3 regions of the Polaromonas sp. UC242_47 genome follow, and region 1 is predicted to be linked to each of the others. Evidence: riboswitches for the same ligand, from Rfam matches in the RefSeq annotation. Region 1 holds a riboswitch; each other region holds the start of a gene.
The links. Region 1 has a riboswitch for thiamine pyrophosphate ahead of ACHMXK_RS04195 (long-chain fatty acid--CoA ligase). Riboswitches for the same ligand answer to the same signal wherever they lie in the genome.
Positions count from the first base shown of each region.

Region 2: another riboswitch for thiamine pyrophosphate. It lies ahead of ACHMXK_RS13245 (purine-cytosine permease family protein); the one in region 1 lies ahead of ACHMXK_RS04195 (long-chain fatty acid--CoA ligase).
Region 3: another riboswitch for thiamine pyrophosphate. It lies ahead of thiC (phosphomethylpyrimidine synthase ThiC); the one in region 1 lies ahead of ACHMXK_RS04195 (long-chain fatty acid--CoA ligase).

Region 1 is NZ_JBIOAO010000001.1:857,068-861,780, reverse strand. It holds gene ACHMXK_RS04200 (acyl-CoA reductase) at 1-1,243, opposite strand, end outside; gene ACHMXK_RS04195 (long-chain fatty acid--CoA ligase) at 1,240-2,319, opposite strand; TPP riboswitch at 2,382-2,498, opposite strand; gene ACHMXK_RS04190 (AMP-dependent synthetase/ligase) at 2,639-4,438, opposite strand; gene ACHMXK_RS04185 (ABC transporter ATP-binding protein) at 4,435-4,713, opposite strand, start outside.
Region 2 is NZ_JBIOAO010000001.1:2,716,998-2,721,710, reverse strand. It holds gene aat (leucyl/phenylalanyl-tRNA--protein transferase) at 1-210, opposite strand, end outside; tRNA gene ACHMXK_RS13255 (tRNA-Asn) at 408-483, shown strand; gene thiD (bifunctional hydroxymethylpyrimidine kinase/phosphomethylpyrimidine kinase) at 562-1,410, shown strand; gene ACHMXK_RS13245 (purine-cytosine permease family protein) at 1,419-2,726, opposite strand; TPP riboswitch at 2,777-2,885, opposite strand; gene ACHMXK_RS13240 (Bug family tripartite tricarboxylate transporter substrate binding protein) at 2,961-3,944, opposite strand; gene ACHMXK_RS13235 (Bug family tripartite tricarboxylate transporter substrate binding protein) at 3,980-4,713, opposite strand, start outside.
Region 3 is NZ_JBIOAO010000001.1:3,861,341-3,866,053, forward strand. It holds gene ACHMXK_RS18695 (wax ester/triacylglycerol synthase family O-acyltransferase) at 1-126, opposite strand, end outside; gene ACHMXK_RS18700 (acyl-CoA-binding protein) at 336-590, shown strand; gene nadA (quinolinate synthase NadA) at 631-1,749, opposite strand; gene nadC (carboxylating nicotinate-nucleotide diphosphorylase) at 1,767-2,639, opposite strand; TPP riboswitch at 2,763-2,876, shown strand; gene thiC (phosphomethylpyrimidine synthase ThiC) at 2,972-4,713, shown strand, end outside.

The DNA.
Region 1 (4,713 bases):
CCACGGTTTGCAGCAAGGCCCGGTGCGGTGCGATCAGCGGGATCACATCCGCCCAGTGATCGACCGCCACCACGCGTATGCTGCGGTTCAGCGCGCTGGGGGACAGCGGCAACAGGCTGTTGTTGTAGACAACGGTCCAGTCGCCCTCACCCGCCACATCCGGGCCGTCTGGCGACAAGCTCTGGAATTCTTCCGCCTGGCGCCAGCCGGCCAGGTCCGCCGCTTCGGACAGACTCAGGGTGCGCCGTGGGTATTTCTTCTCCAGGGCCGAGAGTTCATGCGCGAGGTAACGCGAAAATTCCTCGGGGCTGATTTTCCCGCCGCGCTCCACGTAAAACACATGGGGCGAATAACAGCCTTGCTGGTCGTAACGCATCACGTCGTAAGCGGCCTGCTGGACGGTTCTGATCGCCTTGCGCGCGTCCAGCGCCTGCCTGGCGACGATGCCGAAACTGAGCTTGTGGCCGAAGGGCAAAAACCGCGTGGTGATGGGCACCTGACGCCGTACCTGTTCCAGCGCGGTGTTGTCGCCGTAAGCCAGCACCAGATCGGCGTGTTTGAAGAATAATTTCTCGCGCGCCTCGTCCCCGCCTTTCCACCAGACCACCGCCAGGCAGTCGGCCAGCCGCGGATCCACTTCGACCAGCAACTGAGCCATCCAGCCGGCCAGCAGCGGCTCGGCACTGGCCACCTTGCCCACGGTGCCCGACTTGACCAGCAGGCCGGAGATCAAACTCCAGAGGCACAGGCCGGGCACATTGCCGGCCCAGATGTGCACCGCCAGGTCGGCACCAAAGGCCTTGGAAAAACCTCCTTTGGTACGCGGTACAAAGTCGTCCAGCACTTGCGGGTTGCCGAAATCTTCGGCCAGAAAACGCTGGAGCTGCGGCTTGCGGAATGTTTTGAGATAAGCCGTGAGGCCGAGGCGCACCATGTCGGCGTCGTAACCTGTGACCAGCGGCAGCAGGGTGTTGGCCTTTTGCCGCCAGGGGTCTTGCGGGTCCAGCCAACGCGCGATGGCGCGGTCGATGATGTCCACGATTTGCGCCACCGTCAGCGACTTCAAATACGCACGGCTGGCGCTGCGTACCCGCGCCATCAGGGCCACCGTCTGGTCTTCCGTCAGCACGGGAACCGCGACCTCCAGCGTGTCGTGTTGGCCCTCGAAGGTCAGCGTCTGCCATGCCACGTCCGCGGCCGTGAGGCCAGGCAGATAACCGGCGGTTTCGCGCAGCAAGGTCATGCCGCGGCCGCCTGCAAAAATTCCTGCACCGCCAGCGAGCAGCCCTTGGCCGCGCTGCCCTCGGCACGCCCCAGCAGCAAAAAGCCGCCGTCCACCGCCACACCCACGTCCTCGGTCAGGATGGTGGTGACGGAGTTGAAATTGGCCAGGTCGCAGTGCGCCAGAATGCCCTGCTCGCCGCGGGGCAACTCCTCGCCGCTCAAGGGTTCAACCACGCGGGTGCGAATCCAGTGTGGCCCCGATTTGACGGACGGCAACATGGCGTTGCCCGCATCGTAAAACTGCGTGCTCAACTCGGTCATGCCGTACATATTGATGCACTGGCTGGCATCGATGCCCAGCACGCCAGAGATCTGCGCATAAAAATCCGCCAGGGACAACTCGCGCGACTGGCCCTTGAAGCCGCCGGTGTCCAGCACGCGACTGCCCGGCGGCAACACAAAGGTTTTGCCCAGGCGTTGCAACTCATCCAGCAGGTGCACAAAGCTGTAACTCGCCCCCAGCAGCGCATAAGGCTCGCCGCTCTGCTGCGCGTGTTCCAGCTCGGTGATCACGCGCGTAAAGTCCAGCCCCTGCTGCGTCAGCAGGTAGTGGCTGCCGTCCGCGCCAAACTCCCGCAGCGCCAGCGCCAGGTAGTGGGCCAGCGATGAATTCGGCAACAGGCTTTCGTCCGGAAACAGAATGCCCATGCGAAGTTTCTCGCACCTCCCCATGAAGCGCTGGCGGAAGTTGCGGATCATCGACGCGTCATACACCGCCAGTGTCGGGTGGTGGTGTTTGCCCTTGACCTCGGCCTGCGTGGTGCCGCTGGTCATGAAGGTGCGCTCGGCCTGCTCCGGCGGCACACAGCTCAGGGTCAGCGCCTTGAACGCGCTGATGGGCACCGCCGGAATGTCGCGCCAGCTTTTCACGGTGCGCACGGTTTTGCCGCGTTGCTGGCAAAAACGCTGGAAAGGCAGGTTGTTCTGGTATTGGTGGGCGAACAGCGCGAGGGCCTGCCGGTCAAATACGTCCTCGGACGGGTGGTCGGCGGCGATGTAGGCCTGCAGCTCAGCGATCAAAGGAGAAGAAGCCATTCGTCACACTTTCGGTTGCCTGTTGAAAAACAAGTGCTCCGAAAGATGTGCCACGCCCACTGGGGGTGTCTGGCAGCTCTCCTTACGTCGGTATGAACCGATTCAAGTTCGCGGGTTTGGTTCTGACCATCTCAGCCACCCTTGCTGTCACCAGCAAGGCTGCACCCCGGAGCAGTTCAAATTCTAGCGGAATGCGGGCAGCGGATGACCGCGTGGCATGCATCGCTACTCTATTGATAGCTGCTTGCGCCCACCGAATAAGGGCTAGAGGCTTAAAACGATTGTAAAAAGTAGCCGCAAACACGCCTGACCGAGAACCCTAGTGGTACAGCGCCTCGATCTCGGCCGCGTAGGTTTTGTAGATGCTGGAGCGCCGTACCTTCATGGTGGCGGTCACTTCGCCATCGTCGTGGTCCAGTTCCTTGGTCAGCAAATGGAACTTGCGGATTTGCGACACCTGGGCCAGGCGCTGGTTGCCCTCGCCAATCGCGGTGTCAATCAGCTGCCGCACTTGCGGCAACTCAACCAGCGAGCGAAAGTGGGTGAAGGCGATACGCTGCGCCTCGGCCCATTTCCCCACGGTCTCGTAATCGATCATCACCAGCGCGGCTACAAACTTGCGGCCTTCGGCCACGATCACACACTCCTTGATGTAAGGGCTGCCCTTCATGGTGTTTTCGATTTCGGACGGCGTGAGGTTTTTGCCGCCGGCGGTGATCATGATGTCTTTCAGGCGGTCCACAATCTTGAGCTGGCCGCGCTCCTCGCGCACCACGTCGCCGGTGTGCAGCCAGCCCTTGCGAATGCTGTCGGCCGTGGCCTCGGGATTTTTGTAATAACCGGCAAACACCATGTCGCCGCGCAACAGCAACTCGCCGGTCTCGGCAAGCCGGTGCTCCACGCCCAAGATAGGTATGCCCACGGTACCGATCAGCACATCACGCGGGTCGTGGCCCAGGACCATGCCGGTGGATTCGGTCAGGCCGTAAACCTCGATCAGCGGTACACCCAGCACGCGAAAAAAGCGCACCACGTCGGGCGGAATCGGCGCGGCACCGGTCAGGGCAATTTGCACCTTGCGCAGGCCTATGAAGTTTTGCAGCGCGCGAAATATCGCCCAGTAGCTGGCACCGAAGGTCAACCTGTCGGCCAGACTCCAGGCGCTGCGCGGCTTCTCGGCCAGAGGCTGGCAGGCGGCATAAGCCCTGTCGAACAGTTTGCGGCGCAGGCCGCCGGTTTCCTGCAGCTTGATGCTGATGCTGGCGTGTAATTTTTCCCAGATACGCGGCACGCCCAGGAACAAGGTCGGGGCAATCTCCCGCAGATCTTCCTGCACCGTGCGTATGGATTCACCAAAATGAACCTGCGCACCGGTGTACACGGGCACAAAGCTGGTCAACATCTGTTCGGCCACATGGCACAGCGGCAGGTAGGACAGGTGCGTGGTCCGGTCCGTGATGCCCAGGCGCTCGATGATGCCGGGCACCACGCCGCGGATATTGCGGTAGGAAATCATCGCCCCCTTGGGTTTGCCCGTGGAGCCCGAGGTGTAAATCATCAGGCCGATGTCGTCCAGCTTCTGGCGCGCCATGGCGGCGTCGATTTGCGTAGTTTGGCCGACCGCAGCGCCGGCTTTTTCGACCTCGTCAAAGCTCACGATCAGGCCACGCAGCTCGGGTGCAAAGCTGCGCAAGCCCTTGGTTTCCATGACCACAATCTTGCGCAGGCGCGGCAACTGGTCACGAGCTTCGAGCACCTTGTCGGTCTGCTCCTGGTCTTCGCAGACCATGATTTCAATGTCGGCGTGGGCGACCACATAAGCCACCTCGGGCGACGGGCTGGTGGGGTAGACGCCCACCGCCACCGCACCTATCAGGCCCGCGCCCATTTGCGCCAGCACCCATTCAATGCGGTTCTCGGACAACACACCCACATGGCCGCCCTCGGACAGGCCCAGGCCACGCAGGCCCAGGCCGAAGTGGCTGGCGCGCCGGTAATAGGAGGACCAGGTGAAAGGCTTCCAGATGCCAAAGTCTTTTTGCCGGATGGCGATGCGCTCGGGCATGGTTCGAGCGCGCTCGCGCAGCATTTGCGGCAGGGTCAGTTCAGGGAGCTTCATGAGAGCCACCTTTTTCTGCGCTTGTAGTGTTTGATATTTTTGAAGCTGCGGGTCTCACCGCCTCCCCCCATGCCGAGGTAAAACTCGCGCACATCGGGGTCACTCGCCAGGCGTTCGGCCGTGCCGTCGATGACGATTTTTCCGTTTTCCATGATGTAGCCGCTGTGCGCCACGGCCAGCGCCACGGTGGCGTTTTGTTCGACCAGCAACATGGACACACCGCGCTCGGCATTGATACGCGCGATGATGCCGAAGATGTCCTCGACCAGCTTGGG
Region 2 (4,713 bases), 1.9 Mb from region 1:
CGGGTCCGGGCTCCACCACAAAATAGGCTGGTCCGCGCTGAACCACGGAAAAATGCCAAGCGCATAGGCCTGCAGCAAGCTAGTGACATCCAGCGTCCGGCCCGCCGCCAGCAAGCCCGGTGCGGGGTCATGTTCGGCCCATGCGCTGTCCACTGGCGGAAAGGCTTCATCGGCAGCAAGCCAGGGCAGGGGACGGGGTGACTTGCGCATCAATAAAAAAGAATGTGAAAAATAAAATGCCTGCGGCCAGTGCGAGGATGATTTTGGCCGTCAGGCTATGCGAGAATTCGCACTCGCTGCAAATGGTACTACCTCACACAGCGATTCATCCGCTTCACTTTTTGTGAACAGAAGATGAAGGCCAACGAAGAAGAGCCAAAATTTATGGCTATAATCTAAGGCTGTATTCCTCAATAGCTCAGTTGGTAGAGCGCCGGACTGTTAATCCGTAGGTCCCTGGTTCGAGCCCAGGTTGAGGAGCCAAGAATTCAAGCACCTGATGCGCAAGCATCAGGTGCTTTTTTCATTGGCGACGTCGGTATTGCCGCTAGCATTGGCACCATGACAAACCAGGCTTTTGAATTTAAATACCCCCGTGTTCTGAGCATTGCCGGCTCCGACAGCGGCGGCGGCGCAGGCATACAGGCGGACCTCAAGACTTTTTCTGCGCTGGGCTGCTATGGCATGACGGCGATCACGGCGCTGACGGCGCAGAACACCTTGGGTGTGCGCGCCATCCATGGTGTGCCGCCGCAAATGCTGCTGGACCAGATAGATGCTGTCGTTGAAGACATCGGTGTCGATGCCGTCAAGATCGGCATGTTGCATTCACCTGACATCGTGCACGCCGTGGCCGAAGCGATTGATCGGCATGCGCTGAAACTTGTAGTGCTGGACCCGGTGATGGTGGCTACCAGCGGTGCCGTGCTGATCGACAATCCGGCGATTGCTGCCTTGGTGCGCGAGTTGTTTGGCCGTGCGGCCTTGGTCACGCCCAATCTGGACGAAGCGGCCTTGTTGGTGGGTCGGCCGCTGGATAGCGAACAGGCGATGGAAACCGCGGCACGCGAACTGCTGGCCCAAGGTGCACGCGCGGTCTTGCTCAAGGGCGGGCATTTGCCGGGTGATGTTGTTAGTGATTTGCTGATCACGCAGGGCGGTGCGCCGCACTGGATGCGCGCGCCGCGTATTCACAGTGCCAACACCCATGGCACAGGTTGCACGCTGTCTTCTGCGATTGCGGCCCATCTGGCTTTGGGCCTGTCCTTGACCGAGGCCGTGGAGGCCGCGCGGGTCTATGTGCGTGGCGCGCTTGAGGCCGGGGCCGCCGTGCGTACCGGCGCGGGCAGCGGGCCGTTAAACCACAGCCACGCGCCGCAGGCTATGCGGCTTATTCCGCTGGACGCTTAGACGCTTGCTCAGGCCGTCGCGCTGACTCTGGCGGGTGTGTCGCTGGTCAATCGCGCCAGCACAAATGTCATAAGCAGCGTCGGCAGGGCGGCGCCCCAGCTGGGCGCGAGTTGCGCGCAGGCGTGGTAACAGACGATGCCTGTGAACCAGATCAGTACCGCGCTGTAGTTCACCTGCCGTTCCGTGACCAGTGAGGGCACATCTGAACGACCGGCCAGCCGTGCCAGGATCACGCCGTACAGCGGGATAAAGACCGAGCTGAGCATCAGCAAAAACGGCTCCAGGCTGTGCATGGGCAAAACCATGGCCAAGGCGGTGCAGACTATCGCCATGGTGATGCCCCAACGGCGCACACTCCAGCGGGGTTTCAGGCTGTGGCCTGCGACCGAGCCTGAGTACAGGTCACCGTAGGCGTTGTCCACCTCGTCAATCAGGATCAGGCCCAGCGCAATCAGGCCGCCTTGCGCGAGCAGCAGTGCGGCCACAAGGTCAGTGCTGGGCGTGGTGATGGCGACCAGCACACCGAGTGCGTAACACCAGATATTGGCCACGGCGTAACCCAGCCAGGTGCCGCGCAGCGCGCTTTTGCCATCACGCCCGTGACGCGCAAAGTCGGCCACCAGCGGCAGCCACGAGACCGGCATGGCAATCACCAGGTCCAGCGCGGCCAGCGTGCTCATGCCGCCTGCGCCGGGGCGGTTCCACAGGGTGGCCAGGCCTTGCGCATTGGCTTTGACGAAAAACTGCCAGGTGAGCCAGAGCAGCGAGGCGATCACCAGCGGCAAACCGTAACGGCCTATGAATTTGCGCACCAGCTTGACCATGGAGCCCGACAGCAGGGCGATCAGCACGCCACCCCACAGCAAGGTCGCGAGCAGCGGCCAGATGGCGCTGGTGAAGCTGCCGGACTGGCGCGCAATGGCCAGGGTGCCGTCGCGCATCACGACCAGCTCAAAAGTCGTCCAGCCGACGAGCTGCACGATGTTGAGCAAGACCGGCAGGCGCGCAAAGCTGCTGCCGTAGGTGGCGTGCATCAGGCCGGCGCTGGACAGGCCGCTGTCGCAGCCTATCTTCGCCGTCCAGGCCAGCAGCCCGGCGCCCAGGACGGAGCCGACAACAATGACCATGGCCGCCTGTTGGGCACCCAGTGCTGGCACCAGGTAAGCGCCAATTTGCATGACCAGCAGGCCGACGCCCAGGCTGAGCCAGAGTGCGGCGTGGTCGCGAAAGCCAAACGAGCGGTCGCTGGCGGCTTGCGGTGTGAGCGCCGTGTTGGTGTTGCCGTAAGAGGCGGAATTAGCGGGAGTCGTAGCCATCAACATTCCAATCGTTAATGGCAGGTCGGCTTGTTGGAAGCCCAGGGTCGGGCGCCTGAAACATGCTTCCCTGCGCGAGGATTACCTCAATCAGGTTCAAAGGGACTTTCTCAGTCGTGTCGCTTTTTTCAAAACAGCACAACACCCCTAGCGAATGTGCCTTGACAGGCACGAGGCGGATTATAGGAACAGGCCGCTCATTGGCCTACCCCGGGAACGGTCAGTTGTTGCTTTTTAGTCGATCTTGACGTTGGCGGTTTTGACAATGGTGCGGTACTTGCCAATTTCCGAACGGATCAGAGCACCAAACTCCGCGGGGCTGTTGCCCGCAGGCTGAAGCCCCATGGACAGGAGTTTCTCCTTGATGTCCGGCTGGGAAAGCATACGCAGCAGTTCGGCATTGAGCTTGTCGACGACGGCTTTGGGCGTGTTGCGTGGCGCGACGATGCCATACCAGGTGCCGTCCTCAAAACCGGGCAGTCCGGCCTCCGCCAGGGTGGGCACTTCCGGCAGGGCCGCCACACGTTGTGTCGACGAGACGCCGAGGGCGCGCAGCTTGCCGCTTTTCACAAAAGGCACCAGCGTGACCAGGTTGTCGAACTGCGCATCAACCACACCGCCCAGCAGGTCGGTGGTGGCGGGCGCGCTACCCTTGTACGGAATGTGACCCACGTCCACCCCGGCCGCCAGGCCAAAACTCACACCGCCCAGATGCTGGGCCGTGCCGGTGCCGCCGTTGCCTATGGTGATGCGGCCAGGCGAACGTTTGGCCAAGTCAATGAATTCGCGGGCGTTCTGCGCCGGGACCTTGGGATGGACAACCAGCAGCAAGGGCGCCTTGACCAACAGTGCCACCGGCTGGAAGTCGGTGGCCGAGTCGTAATTGAGCTTGGGATAAAGCGACGGGTTCACCGCCATGAAACCGGCCGCGGCCAGGGTCAGCGTGTAGCCATCGGCAGGTGCCTTGGCGCCGGCTTCGGCGCCTATGTTGCCGCCTGCACCGGGCCGGTTCTCCACGATGGCGGGCTGGCCCCAGGCCGTGGCCAGGTGTTGCGCCACCATGCGGCCCAGCGTGTCGGAAGCGCCGCCTGGCGGGAAGGGCACGATCACTCGCATTCCCTTGCTCGGAAAATCGGTTTGCGCCACTGCGGGCACCATCAGGCTGGCCGCGCAGGCCAGTGTCACACCTAACAAACGAGAGAAGGAAGAAAGCGTCATCGTGGGTCTCCTGAACAAGAGGTTGGTGAGCCGTGTCAATCGAGCTTGGCGCCGGAATCCTTGACGACTTTGGCCCAGTGGCTTATTTCGCGGCGGATGAACGAACCGAATTCAGCGGAAGAACTCGGCATGGGGGTGACGCCCATGCCCGCAAGTTGCGTCTGGAAGGCCGGGTCCTTGAGCGCGCGGTTCATTTCTGCGTTGAGGCGGGCGACGATGTCTGTCGGTGTTCCCTTGGGCGCCAGAAAACCAAACCAGACCGTCATGTCAAAGCCCGGCACACTTTCGGAGACGGCGGGGATGTCCTGCGCAGCGGCTGAACGCTTGAGGCTGGAGACGCCCAAAGCGCGCACGCGTCCACCCTGGACCTGCGGCAACACGGCTGGCATCTGGTCAAACAACATGTTGACCTGGCCGCCAATCAAGTCCTGCATGGCGGGGCCGCCGCCCTTGTAGGGCACGTGGACGATGTCCACGCCAGCCGCGGATTTCAGCATTTCGGCGGCCAGGTGGCTGGAGGTGCCGTTGCCGTTGGAGGCGTAATTGAGTTTGCCGGGATGGGCCTTGGCGTAGGCGATCAGTTCCTTCACGTTGTTGGCCGGCACGGCCGGATGCACCACCAGCAGGTTGGGCACGCCGGCATACAAACCGATGGGGGCGAGGTCCTTGATCGGATCGAAGGGCATCTTCGCGTACAGGGCGGGGTTGATGGCCAGGCCGATAGGCCCCATGAGGATGGTGTAGCCATCGGGCTCCGCTTTGGCCACCA
Region 3 (4,713 bases), 3.0 Mb from region 1:
GGTGTCCACCTTGCTCATGCGTTCGCCGGATAAACCCAGGGTGCCGGAGACGGCACGTGTCACGTTTTTTTGCACGTTCTGCGCGACTTTTTTTCCTGCGGCCTGGGCCGATACACGTGTGACCATAAAAACTCCAGCGTCATTTAAAGGTGCAAGGTGGCCATTTTTCGCAGGGCCGTCCCAAGAAAATATGCCCCCTCGGGGGGCAGCGCAGTACACCCAGTGACAAGCGTGGGGGTGATCTCTCTATTCTGCAGGGAAGGAGATGGCTAAGATACCGGGCAGTTACCCCAAGCACCGCTTGGGTGACCCACTAACAACAACGGAGCATTCACATGTCAGACCTCAAAGCCGCCTTCGACAAAGCCATGGCCGATTCCAAAAACCTCAGCGAGCGGCCCGACAACGCCACCTTGCTGAAAATTTATGCACTCTACAAGCAGGGCAGCGCCGGCGACAACACCGACAAGAAACCGGGTTTCGGCGACATGGTGGCCCGTGCCAAGTGGGACGCCTGGAACGGACTGAAGGGCACCTCGTCGGAAGTCGCAATGCAGCAATACATTGACCTGATTGCGTCCTTGAGCTGAGTCCGTTTTTCCCTGCGTTCCCCAGCGCAGTATGAAGCGGCTAAGCCGCCCCCATCTTAGGAACCAGCCCACCCGTGGGCCGCCCCGCTTTCAAGGCGGCGGTAAACGCCAGCATGCGGTCTATCGGCAAACGTGCCCGCAAGCCCAAGGCCGGGTCAACCTGCACCGCCGGGCTTTGGGTTTGCAGGGCCTGCGCCACGCCAGCCAGCCCGTTCATCGCCATCCAGGGGCAATGTGCGCAGCTTTTGCAGGTGGCACTTTCGCCGGCCGTCGGGGCTTCGATGAAAGTTTTTCCGGGGTTCAGTTTGCGCAGTTTGTGCATCATGCCGCTGTCGGTCGCGACGATGAATTCCTGCGCGTCCATGTCGTGGGCCGCCTTCAGGATGGCCGAGGTCGACCCCACGGCATCGGCCAGCGCAATCACATCGGCCGGTGATTCGGGGTGGACCAGCACCCTGGCCTTCGGGTGTTCTTTTTTGAGCACCTCCAGTTCAAAGGCCTTGAACTCGTCGTGCACGATGCAGCTGCCGTTCCACATCAACATGTCGGCGCCGGTTTCGCGCTGGATGTAGCTGCCCAGGTGTTTGTCGGGCGCCCAGAGAATTTTCTGGCCCTGCTCTTTCAGCGCCCGCACAATGTCCAGCGCGCAGCTCGACGTCACCAGCCAGTCGGCGCGCGCCTTCACGGCGGCGCTGGTGTTGGCATACACCACCACGGTGCGGTCCGGATGCGCATCACAAAATGCGCTGAACGCGTCCACCGGGCAGCCCAGGTCCAGCGAGCAGGTCGCCTCCAGGTCGGGCATCAGCACGGTTTTTTCGGGCGAAAGAATTTTCGCGGTTTCGCCCATGAAACGCACACCCGACACCACCAGCGTGCGCGCCGCGTGGTCCCGGCCAAAACGCGCCATTTCCAGCGAGTCACTGACCAGGCCGCCGGTTTCTTCGGCCAGGTCCTGCAGGTCCGGGTGCACGTAATAGTGCGACACCATGACCGCGTTGCGTTCTTTCAGCAGGCGGCGGATCTGGTCTTTCAGGGCCGCACGTTCATCGGGCGCCGGCTCCACCGGCACCCGCGCCCAGGCGTGACGTGTCGGGCACGCCGGCTGTTCGTAGTCGATGCGGACCAGCGGTTGAACCGGGGTGGATACGTCATTCATCACGGGTGTCATGGTGCTCACAGTTGCGCAAAACGCATGGAAAAATCAATCGCCTTGATATCTTTGGTCAAAGCCCCGATCGAGATGCGGTCCACCCCGGTGGCGGCAATGCCGGCCACGGTGTCCAGGCTCACACCGCCCGAAACTTCCAGAATCGCCCGCCCGGCCGTGATCTGCACCGCCTCACGCAACTGGGCCAGGTCCATGTTGTCCAGCAGAATCATGCGGGCGCCGGCCTCCAGGGCTTCCCGCAACTGAGCCAGGGTCTCCACCTCGATCTCGACAAAGGTCGCGCGGCCCGCCACCTCGGCGGTGCGCTGCAACACGGCATGGATGCCGCCGGCCGCTGCAATGTGATTTTCCTTGATCAGCACGGCGTCGTACAGGCCGATGCGGTGATTAACCCCACCGCCGCAACGCACGGCGTATTTCTGCGCCAGCCGCAGGCCCGGCAGGGTTTTGCGGGTGTCCACAATGCTGGCGCGGTTACCCGGCACAGCGTGCGCGGCCTGGACGTACACCGCGGTTTGTGTCGCCACCGCGCTCAGCAATTGTAAAAAATTGAGCAGGGTCCGCTCGGCACTCAGCAGTGCGCGGGACAAACCTTTGATCTCCAGGATGACCTGGTTGGCCTCGCAGCGCTGGCCATCGCGCACATGCCAGACCAGTTCGGCCTGCGGGTCCAGCCGCTGCAGCGTCGCCTCCACCCAGGGCAGGCCGCAAATCACCGCGGCTTCGCGCGCCAGCACACGGGCGTGGCTGCGCCGCGCGGGATCAATCAGACCGGCGGTCAGGTCGCCGGCCCCGATGTCTTCGGTCAGCGCACGCTCAACATCGGCCAGTGCAAGGACAGCCACACTGGCGGTGGAAAAATCAAACAAGGCATTCATGGGTTCATGGTGGGAAGGAAATCTTGGCGGCAAGCATAGCGGCTTCGCAGCCCCTATTCTGGTTGGCACCTTATCCGCACGTCACAAAAGGGGTTTAAGCAGCGACAACGCCTGTACTAGAATGCAATGGCTCCGGGGTGCTGCCCGACCATTGTGGTCGAGCCGCTGAGATGGCCAGGCCAAACCCGTGAACTTGAATCGGTTCGTACCGACGTAAGAAGAGCTGACAGCAAGCGGACCTCCGCTTGCCCGTCAACGATCAAAACCACCCGGCTGGTTTTGGCCACACCTTCGGAGCATTTTGTGTTTCAACACACCACAAGGATGCCCCGATGAACACGCCTGATCAATTCGCCCAGTTGCTGTCCCTGACACGTGAGCCTTTTCCCGCGTCACGCAAGATTTACGTGCCCGGCCAGCGCCACCCCGACCTGCGGGTGCCCATGCGCGAAGTCAGCCTGAGCAACGGCGAATCCGCCACGCTTTACGACACCTCCGGGCCCTACACCGATCCAGCCGCCGACATCGACGTGCGCCGCGGGCTCCAGGCCTTGCGCGCACCCTGGATTGCCGCACGCGGCGACACGGAAATTTACACCGGCCGCACAGCCCAGGCCGTTGACGATGGCACGCGTCGGGAAGACCGCACCGATCCCGCGGATCCGGAAGCTCAGCGCATCGCCGCCCTGCGTGCCCAGGCGGCCGGTTTGCAACGCACACCACGCCGTGCCAAGGCCGGCGCCAACGTCAGCCAGATGCATTACGCGCGCCGCGGCATCATCACCCCCGAGATGGAATACATCGCGCTGCGTGAAAACACCCAACGCGAGTGGATGGCCGAGTACCTGGATGACGCCGAACGGGCTAGCCGCGTACGCGGCAATCCCATGGGCGCGCAGCTGCCCGCGTTTGTGACGCCCGAGTTTGTGCGTGATGAAGTCGCGCGCGGCCGCGCCATCATCCCGGCCAATATCAACCACCCCGAAGTCGAGCCCATGATCATTGGCCGCAACTTCCTGGTGAAGATCAATGCCAACATCGGTAACTCGGCGGTGACCTCCAGCATAGAAGAGGAAGTGGAAAAGCTGGTCTGGGCGATTCGCTGGGGCGCTGACAACGTGATGGATTTGTCGACCGGCAAAAACATTCACACCACACGCGACTGGATCATCCGTAACTCGCCGGTGCCCATAGGCACGGTGCCGATTTACCAGGCGCTGGAAAAGGTCGGTGGCATCGCCGAAGACCTCACGTGGGAGATTTACCGCGACACCTTGATCGAACAGGCCGAACAAGGTGTGGACTATTTCACCATCCACGCCGGCGTACGTTTGCCCTTTATCCCCATGACGGCCAAACGCCGCACCGGCATTGTTTCGCGTGGCGGCTCCATCCTGGCCAAGTGGTGTATTTCCCACCACAAGGAAAACTTTCTGTACACGCACTTCGAAGAGATTTGCGAGATCATGAAAGCCTACGACGTGAGCTTTTCGCTGGGTGACGGTCTGCGCCCCGGTTCGGGCGCTGACGCCAACGACGAAGCCCAGTTTGCCGAGTTGCGCACCCTGGGCGAGTTGACCCAAATCGCCTGGAAACACGACGTGCAGACCATGATCGAAGGCCCAGGCCATGTGCCCATGCACATGATCCAGGCCAACATGGATGAGCAGCTCAAACATTGCCACGAAGCGCCTTTTTACACGCTGGGCCCGCTGACCATCGACATTGCGCCGGGCTATGACCACATCTCCAGCGCGATTGGCGCGGCGATGATAGGCTGGTTCGGCACCGCCATGTTGTGTTACGTCACACCCAAGGAACACCTGGGCCTGCCGGACCGCAACGATGTCAAGCAAGGCATCATTGCCTACAAGATCGCGGCGCACGCGGCCGACGTGGCCAAGGGGCACCCGGCCTCGCGGGCGCGTGACGAAGCCTTGTCCAAGGCGCGTTTCGAGTTTCGCTGGCACGACCAGTTCAACCTGTCGCTGGACCCGGACACCGCGCGCGAGTTTCACGATGAAACCTTGCCCAAGGAAGTCAGCAAGGTCGCGCATTTTTGCTCCATGTGCGG